2 regions of the Janthinobacterium sp. PAMC25594 genome follow, and region 1 is predicted to be linked to the other one. Evidence: predicted binding sites of a transcription regulator. Region 1 holds the regulator's gene; the other holds the start of a gene.
What was found. The regulator HrcA, encoded in region 1, represses chaperone genes, less so after heat shock. The targets are predictions, from matches to a motif close to TTAGCACTCNNNNNNNNNGAGTGCTAA.
Positions count from the first base shown of each region.

Region 2: a site for HrcA is predicted at 1,998-2,024, ahead of groES (co-chaperone GroES). Genes of this name have one in related genera too.

Region 1 is NZ_CP080377.1:4,458,917-4,462,432, reverse strand. Features, by position in the region: gene bamE (outer membrane protein assembly factor BamE) at 1-39, opposite strand, end outside; gene fur (ferric iron uptake transcriptional regulator) at 235-666, shown strand; gene hrcA (heat-inducible transcriptional repressor HrcA) at 715-1,731, opposite strand; gene KY494_RS19950 (HAD family hydrolase) at 1,846-2,571, opposite strand; gene KY494_RS19945 (hypothetical protein) at 2,816-3,418, shown strand; gene KY494_RS19940 (hypothetical protein) at 3,455-3,516, shown strand, end outside.
Region 2 is NZ_CP080377.1:5,199,540-5,203,055, reverse strand. Features, by position in the region: RNA gene ssrS (6S RNA) at 1-85, opposite strand, end outside; gene KY494_RS23345 (cell division protein ZapA) at 275-586, opposite strand; gene KY494_RS23340 (DUF904 domain-containing protein) at 586-876, opposite strand; gene KY494_RS23335 (hypothetical protein) at 1,006-1,752, opposite strand; gene groES (co-chaperone GroES) at 2,265-2,555, shown strand; gene groL (chaperonin GroEL) at 2,606-3,516, shown strand, end outside.

The DNA of each region.
Region 1 (3,516 bases):
GCTGGCGCAGCCGGACATGACCAGCGCGACACAGACCATGCCTGCCACGACTGGTGCTCGAAATGAAATACGGTGCCAGAGAGATGGCAATACAGCCGGTGTTACGCGCATAAATGACCTCAATTGGATGAACAAAACGCCAGGAGTGACCGGCCTGCCAAAAAATGCATATTTTGGCACTCCCCGACAAAACGCTATATGATAAAGCACCTGACCCACATACGAGCAACAAACATGAGTAACAATCCTAGTGATCTCAAGGCAAGCGGCCTGAAAGCCACCCTGCCACGCCTGAAGATACTCGATATCTTCCAGAGTAGCCCGGTACGCCACCTGACAGCGGAAGACGTCTATAAAATTCTGCTGGCCGACAATATGGATGTCGGTTTGGCAACCGTCTACCGTGTCCTGACGCAGTTTGAACAGGCAGGCTTGCTCAACCGCAACCATTTTGAAACCGGCAAGGCAATTTTCGAACTCAACGAAGGTTCCCACCACGACCATCTGGTGTGCCTCGACTGTGGCCGGGTCGAAGAATTCTTCGACGAAGAGATCGAAATCCGCCAGCAAAAAGTGGCTGAAGAGCGCGGCTTCAAGATCGCCGAACACGCCTTGGCCATCTACGGCAACTGCATCAAGACGGCTTGCCCGCATAAAACCGCCTGACGCTTGCCAGCCGCTCCCACGGGGCGGCTGGCACGGCATGGAGCAGCATCAATGATGGCTGAGCGCGCTTGACAGCAGTTTGGCCGTGATATCGACGATCGGAATGACGCGCTCGTAAGCCATGCGCGTCGGTCCGATCACTCCCAGCGTTCCCACGATCTTGCCGTTGACTTCATACGGCGCCGTCACCACGCTCATCTCGTCCATCGGCACCAGGTTCGATTCGCCGCCGATGAAAATCTGCACGCCCGTCGCCTTGCTCGACACGTCGAGCAGCTGCATCAAGCCCGTTTTTTGCTCGAACATGTCGAACATCTGGCGCAGCGAATGCATATTCGATGACAGATCGCTCACGCTGAGCAAGTTGCGTTCACCGGAAATGACCATGTCGTCGCTATGGTCGGCCATCGCTTCGCTGCCCGCTTCCACGGCCGCCTGCATCAGGCTGCCCATGTCGTCGCGCAGCTGGCGCAGTTCGCCCTGCAGGCGCACGCGCACGGCGTCGAATGACAGGCCGCCATAATTCTGGTTGATGTAATTGGCCGATTGCACCAGTTGCGCCGGCGTATAGTCGGCTTCCGTCAGCAATAAACGGTTCTGCACGTCGCCGCTCGGGGCAACGATGACGAGCAGGATGCGCTTTTCGGACAGGCGCAGGAATTCGATTTGCTGGAACACGGATTCGCGGCGCGGACTGAGCACGACGCCGGCGAATTGCGACAGCGACGACAGCATCTGCGCCGCGTTGGCGATGGTTTTTTGCGGCTGCGGCGTCTGCAGGCGCATGCGCGATTCCACCATGTGCTCGTCCAGATGCCGGACGGTCAGCAAGGTGTCGACAAAGATGCGGTAGCCGCGCGGCGTGGGAATGCGTCCGGCCGAGGTGTGCGGACTGGACACATAACCGAGCTCTTCCAGATCGGCCATGATGTTGCGGATCGTGGCCGGCGACAGGTCGAGGCCGGAAATTTTCGACAGGGCGCGCGAACCGACCGGCAGGCCGTCGGCGATATATCGCTCGACCAGGGCTTTCAGCAGTGTTTGGGCACGTGTATCGAGTTGCATGGTGTCTTAGTTAAGCCAGTATTTTTAGCAAGTATTTTTTAGGCAAGCGGCAACGAAAGCGGCCGAACGTGCAGTAACAGCACCTATTATGCACGTTCGCCCGTCCGGCGGCGATCAATCTTCCAGTTGCCCCTGCAGCCACAGCAGCAATTCATCAAAGTTGGCGCAGATGGCGTCGGGCTGCACGCCGGCGGCCAGGTGGGCGTCGCTGCCCTTGCGGTTCATCCACACGGCACGCATGCCCGCGCCCTGCGCACCCGTCACGTCGAAATACAGGTCGTCGCCCACATACACGGCTTCATGCGGGGCCACTTCCAGCGCGGCGCAGGCAGCCAGGAAGATACTGGCATCGGGCTTGGCCACGCCAAAGTCGCTGGCGGCGATCGATACCTTGAAATGCTGCGCCAGGCCGATAATTTCAAGGTCCGCATTGCCATTCGAGATGGAGCCGACCAGCATGCGCTGGCGCATCCAGGCCAGGCCCGGCAAGACGTCGTCATACGGCTGGACGCGATGGCGCGCGGCCAGGAACTGCGCGATGGCGCCGTCGACCAGGGCGGCATCCTCGCCGGCAGCCTCGAAGGCGGCCAGCAGGCCGGCGCGGCGCAACTCGATCAGGTTGCCATGGAAATGCGGTTGTTCGTTCAGCATGGCCAGACGGTGCTGGCGCAGCATCTCGATGGAAAACTGCTGCGCCACTCTGGGCGCATGCGTGGCCAGCCAGTCGTGCAGCAGGGTTTCTGCGGCGGCAATCACGGGCGCGATGGGCCACAAGGTATCGTCGAGATCGAACAGGATGGCCTTGGGCGGCACGGCGGGTTTGACAGGAGCAAGGGACATGGGACTCACGGTGGATGCCGCGCCACGATGCGCACGCTGCATGTATTGTCGCACCGATCGCCGCCGCCGGCATGGCTGCGCCCCCATGAAATGGGGCCGGGCCAGCGCTTCCCGGCGAAAAATTGTTACAGGGTGATACAAGGCAAGATCATTCGGCTTGCCAGATAGACTAAAATAGGCGCCATTCCAATGCGGCGCCAGCGTCCGCGTTGCGCTACCCAACCTGATTCGTTTTGGAGAATGTATGAAAAATTTGTACCTGCGCTCGATGCTGGCGGCGGCTTGCGCCGTCACACTGGCAGCCTGCGGCGGCAGCGGCGGCAACCTGTATCTGAGTGGCCAAGTGTCCAGTCTGGCAAAAGAGGGCCTGATTCTGCTGAATAATGGCGAAAGCTTGCCCGTTTCTGCGGGCCAGGCCTCCTTTGTTTTCACCAAGCTGCTCAAGACCGATGAGCGCTACGATATCAGCATCGCGCAGCAGCCAAAGGGCGCCGTGTGCACCATTACCAATGGCAGCGGCAAGGCAACGAGCTATTCCGTGAGCACGGCCGTCGTGAGCTGCACGACCAATACCTACCCGCTGAGCGGCACGATCACGGGCCTGACTGCCAACAATCTGCAACTGGTGAACGGCTCCAACGATAGCATCAGCCCGCTGGCTGGCAGCAGCAGCTTTACTTTCCGGCAGGTAGCCGATGGCGCGAGCTACAACATTTCCGTAAAGTCCAATCCTGACGGCCTGATTTGCAAATTCCAGGGTTCTGGCAGCGCGGACGGCCACGATACTATCGGCACCATGGGTTCGAGCGCCACCAACACGTCGACACTGAACTGCGCGCCGAAGTAAGCCGCGCCATTCGTCCACCTTATTTTGGAGAAATATATGAAGTTATCCTGCCTGCGCCCTCTGGCCGCGCTGTTGCTGACCGTGGGACTGGCCGCTTG
Region 2 (3,516 bases), 740 kb from region 1:
GCTCACTCCCATCAAACAAAATTCGCAACCGATGCGCATAAATGGTTCAAGGAATATATGGCAATCGCGAACACCGCAGGGTAGACCCAAGTTTACTCCTTTGCTCGCGCATCGCAAAGACAAATCGTACCGTGCCCGCTTAAAATCCAATTAATAACACCGAATAAAACCGTAGCGAGCGGCGATGAATTGTGGCTAAGAAGCGCAGCTGTACTAGAGCACAGCGAGCATCGCAGGCCGCAATGCACGACGCGCAGCAGGTTTGATTCGGTGTTTAAAAAAGGTTTTCCTGGGGCGTCAATGCGCTGTCGAGCACAGTGTGCATGGCCGAGATTTTCTGCTTCACTTCGAGGATCGTCAATTCCGACAGCGGACCTTGCGGCGACTTCACGGAGAGGAATTCCGCGGCCACACCCAGCGCGGCCAGCACGGCGATGCGGTCGTTGCCCTTGACCTTGCCCGCGTCGCGGATGGCTTTCATTTTGCTATCGAGATAGATCGCCGCTTCGCGCAGCGCGCGCTCTTCGCCGTCGCGACACACCATGCTGTAGGACTGGCCCATGATATTGACATCGACACGCGGCATTACGCTTCCTTCTCGTTCTCGGCAATATAAGCGCCCGCTTCCGAAGCGGCTTGCTCCAGGCCAGCTTGCACCAGTTCGGGAATTTTTTCCAGCAACGCTTCCACCCGCTCCTGCGCCTCGCGCATGCGTTGTACATACAGGGCGTTCTCGGCGGCCAGCGCGGTATTGTCCTTGCGCAGTTGCGCGTTTTCACGGCGCAGCGCATGGGTCATTTCGGCCAGCAGGCCTATTTTGTCGGATAATTCGTTGAATTCGGAAATCATCCCGCCACTATAGGGCGGACGCTCCATGGGCGTCAATCGAATCACGCCGCTGTCACACATATTTACATCAATGCAGGGCAGTTGGCGGACAATACACGCTTTTTCCGGCGCTTTTCGCCATCTGCACGCATCCGCCAGCGCAGCGATGGCAGCGTTTTACTCGTCAACGTAATCGGCTTCGATATCGAGTCCGCCATAACGGTTTTCGCAAGAGCGGCGCACCAGCGTCTGCTGTCCGTCCTTGCCGTCAAGCACCATCGTCAAGTCGCGGCAAGTACGGCGGTAGCTGCCAGGTTTGGCGTCCGTCCCCGAGGGCGTCAGGCGCACTGCCAGCGGCGCCGCATTGCCCAGGCCCTTGTTGCTCCACTGGCGCGTCTTGCCATCCTCTTCATCTTTCAAGGTACGCACGGCGGCCGTCAGCAGGGCTTGTTGTTCCTTGGCATTGAGCTTGGCGATGGTGACGTCGGACAGGAAAGGCGGATACACGACGGCGGCCGGGTCCTTGCCCTGCACATCCCAGCGGCCGCTGTTCTGCGAACAGGTGCGGCGGCTCAGGTCTTGCGACTTGCCTGCCGCCGTGACGACGAATTTCAGGTCGCGACAGACGTGCGCCTTCAGGCTGTGTTCCGTCATGCCGGAGTTGCTGAAGTTATACGTGACTTTCACCAGCACGCCATTGTCGGCGCCGTTGTCCCATACATGGGCTTGCTGGTCGTCGTCATCCTTGTTGAGGTCGTTGAACAGGTCATTGAGCAGCATTTCCTTTTCCAGCGGCGTGAGGGTGGCCACGGTGATCTCGTCGACGATGGTGGGCGTTTGCGCGGCGGCATTGCCCAGGCAGGCGAGGCCGACGACGGTAGCGCCCAGCAAGCGCAGCACGGGACGGGAAACAGGAAATGGCATGGCGTTCTTTCTGGAGCAAGTGGCGATATTGATATGCAATTGCAATCATCTTATCAAATTCCATAGTAAAACTCTGTTTCCTGCGCGTACAGGAACGCCCACCATTCGTACGGCATGCTAGAGTCGCTGCTGTTGCTGACGCCCGGGAACGCGACTTGCGCTGGCGCAAACCCAGTGCAGATGCAGACTCTGCAGACCATCTATCTTTATGCGCTACTTGAATTAGCACCATACCGTCCCTATAATTAGCACTCGTTAGTAGAGAGTGCTAACAAACTCTTTCGTAGCAATCCTCAGGACTGATAGTGCTTGCCAGACCACTGCAGGGAACACTACGCGGCGGGCGACGCCGCGATGCACCACTGCCGCAGACAGGCAAGAACAAGATGACCCGGGGTTTGCTTGACCGTTGCGGGCTGCTTTCAACGGCGGTCACTGAAAGCACGTCTGGCGCTGTGCCGGAAATGTATTCATTTAGCAACACTTATCCATTGAACTTTAAGGAGTTTTGTATGAATCTGCGCCCATTGAACGATCGCGTCATCGTCAAACGCCTCGACCAGGAAACCAAAACTGCGTCCGGCCTCATCATTCCTGATGCAGCCGCTGAAAAACCGGATCAAGGCGAAGTCCTTGCCGTAGGCAATGGCAAGATTCTCGACGACGGCAAAGTCCGTCCTCTGGATGTCAAAGTGGGCGACCGCGTCCTGTTCGGCAAGTACGCCGGCCAAACCGTCAAAGTTGACGGCGATGAGCTGCTGGTCATGCGCGAAGAAGACATCATGGCGATCGTCGTCAAGTAATTGTTTCCACGTTGTAGACAGATACATCCCGAAACTCAGGAGAATTGAACATGGCAGCTAAAGAAGTAGTATTCGGCGACGCAGCGCGCGCCAAGATGGTCGAAGGCGTCAATATCCTCGCCAACGCAGTCAAAGTAACGCTGGGCCCGAAAGGCCGCAACGTCGTGCTGGAGCGCTCGTTCGGCGCCCCTACCGTCACCAAGGATGGTGTTTCGGTAGCGAAAGAAGTTGAACTCAAAGACAAGCTCATGAACATGGGCGCGCAAATGGTCAAGGAAGTTGCTTCCCGCACCAGCGACAACGCCGGCGACGGTACCACCACCGCGACCGTGCTGGCACAAGCCATCGTGCGCGAAGGCATGAAGTTCGTTGCCGCCGGCATGAACCCGATGGACCTGAAGCGCGGTATCGACAAAGCGGTTGCCGCCACCGTCGAAGAACTGGCGAAAATCGCCCGTCCTTGCACCACGACCAAAGAAATCGCCCAGGTTGGCGCGATCTCGGCGAACTCGGACTACTCGATCGGCGAGCGTATCGCTGAAGCGATGGAAAAAGTCGGCAAAGAAGGCGTGATCACGGTAGAAGACGGCAAGTCGCTGAACGACGAGCTGGACATCGTTGAAGGTATGCAGTTCGACCGCGGCTACCTGTCGCCATACTTCATCAACAACCCAGAGAAGCAAGTTGCCGTCCTGGACAGCCCATTCGTCCTGCTGTGCGACAAGAAAATCTCGAACATCCGTGACCTGCTGCCGGTACTGGAACAAGTCGCAAAAGCTGGCCGTCCACTGCTGATCATCGCAGAAGACATCGAAGGCGAAGCGCTGGCGACCCTGGTTGTGAACAACATCCGCGGCATCCTGAAAACTTGCGCAGTGAAAGCACCTGGCTTCGGCGACCGCCGCAAAGCCATGCTGGAAGACATCGCTGTCCTGACGGGCGGCCAGGTCATCGCTGAAGA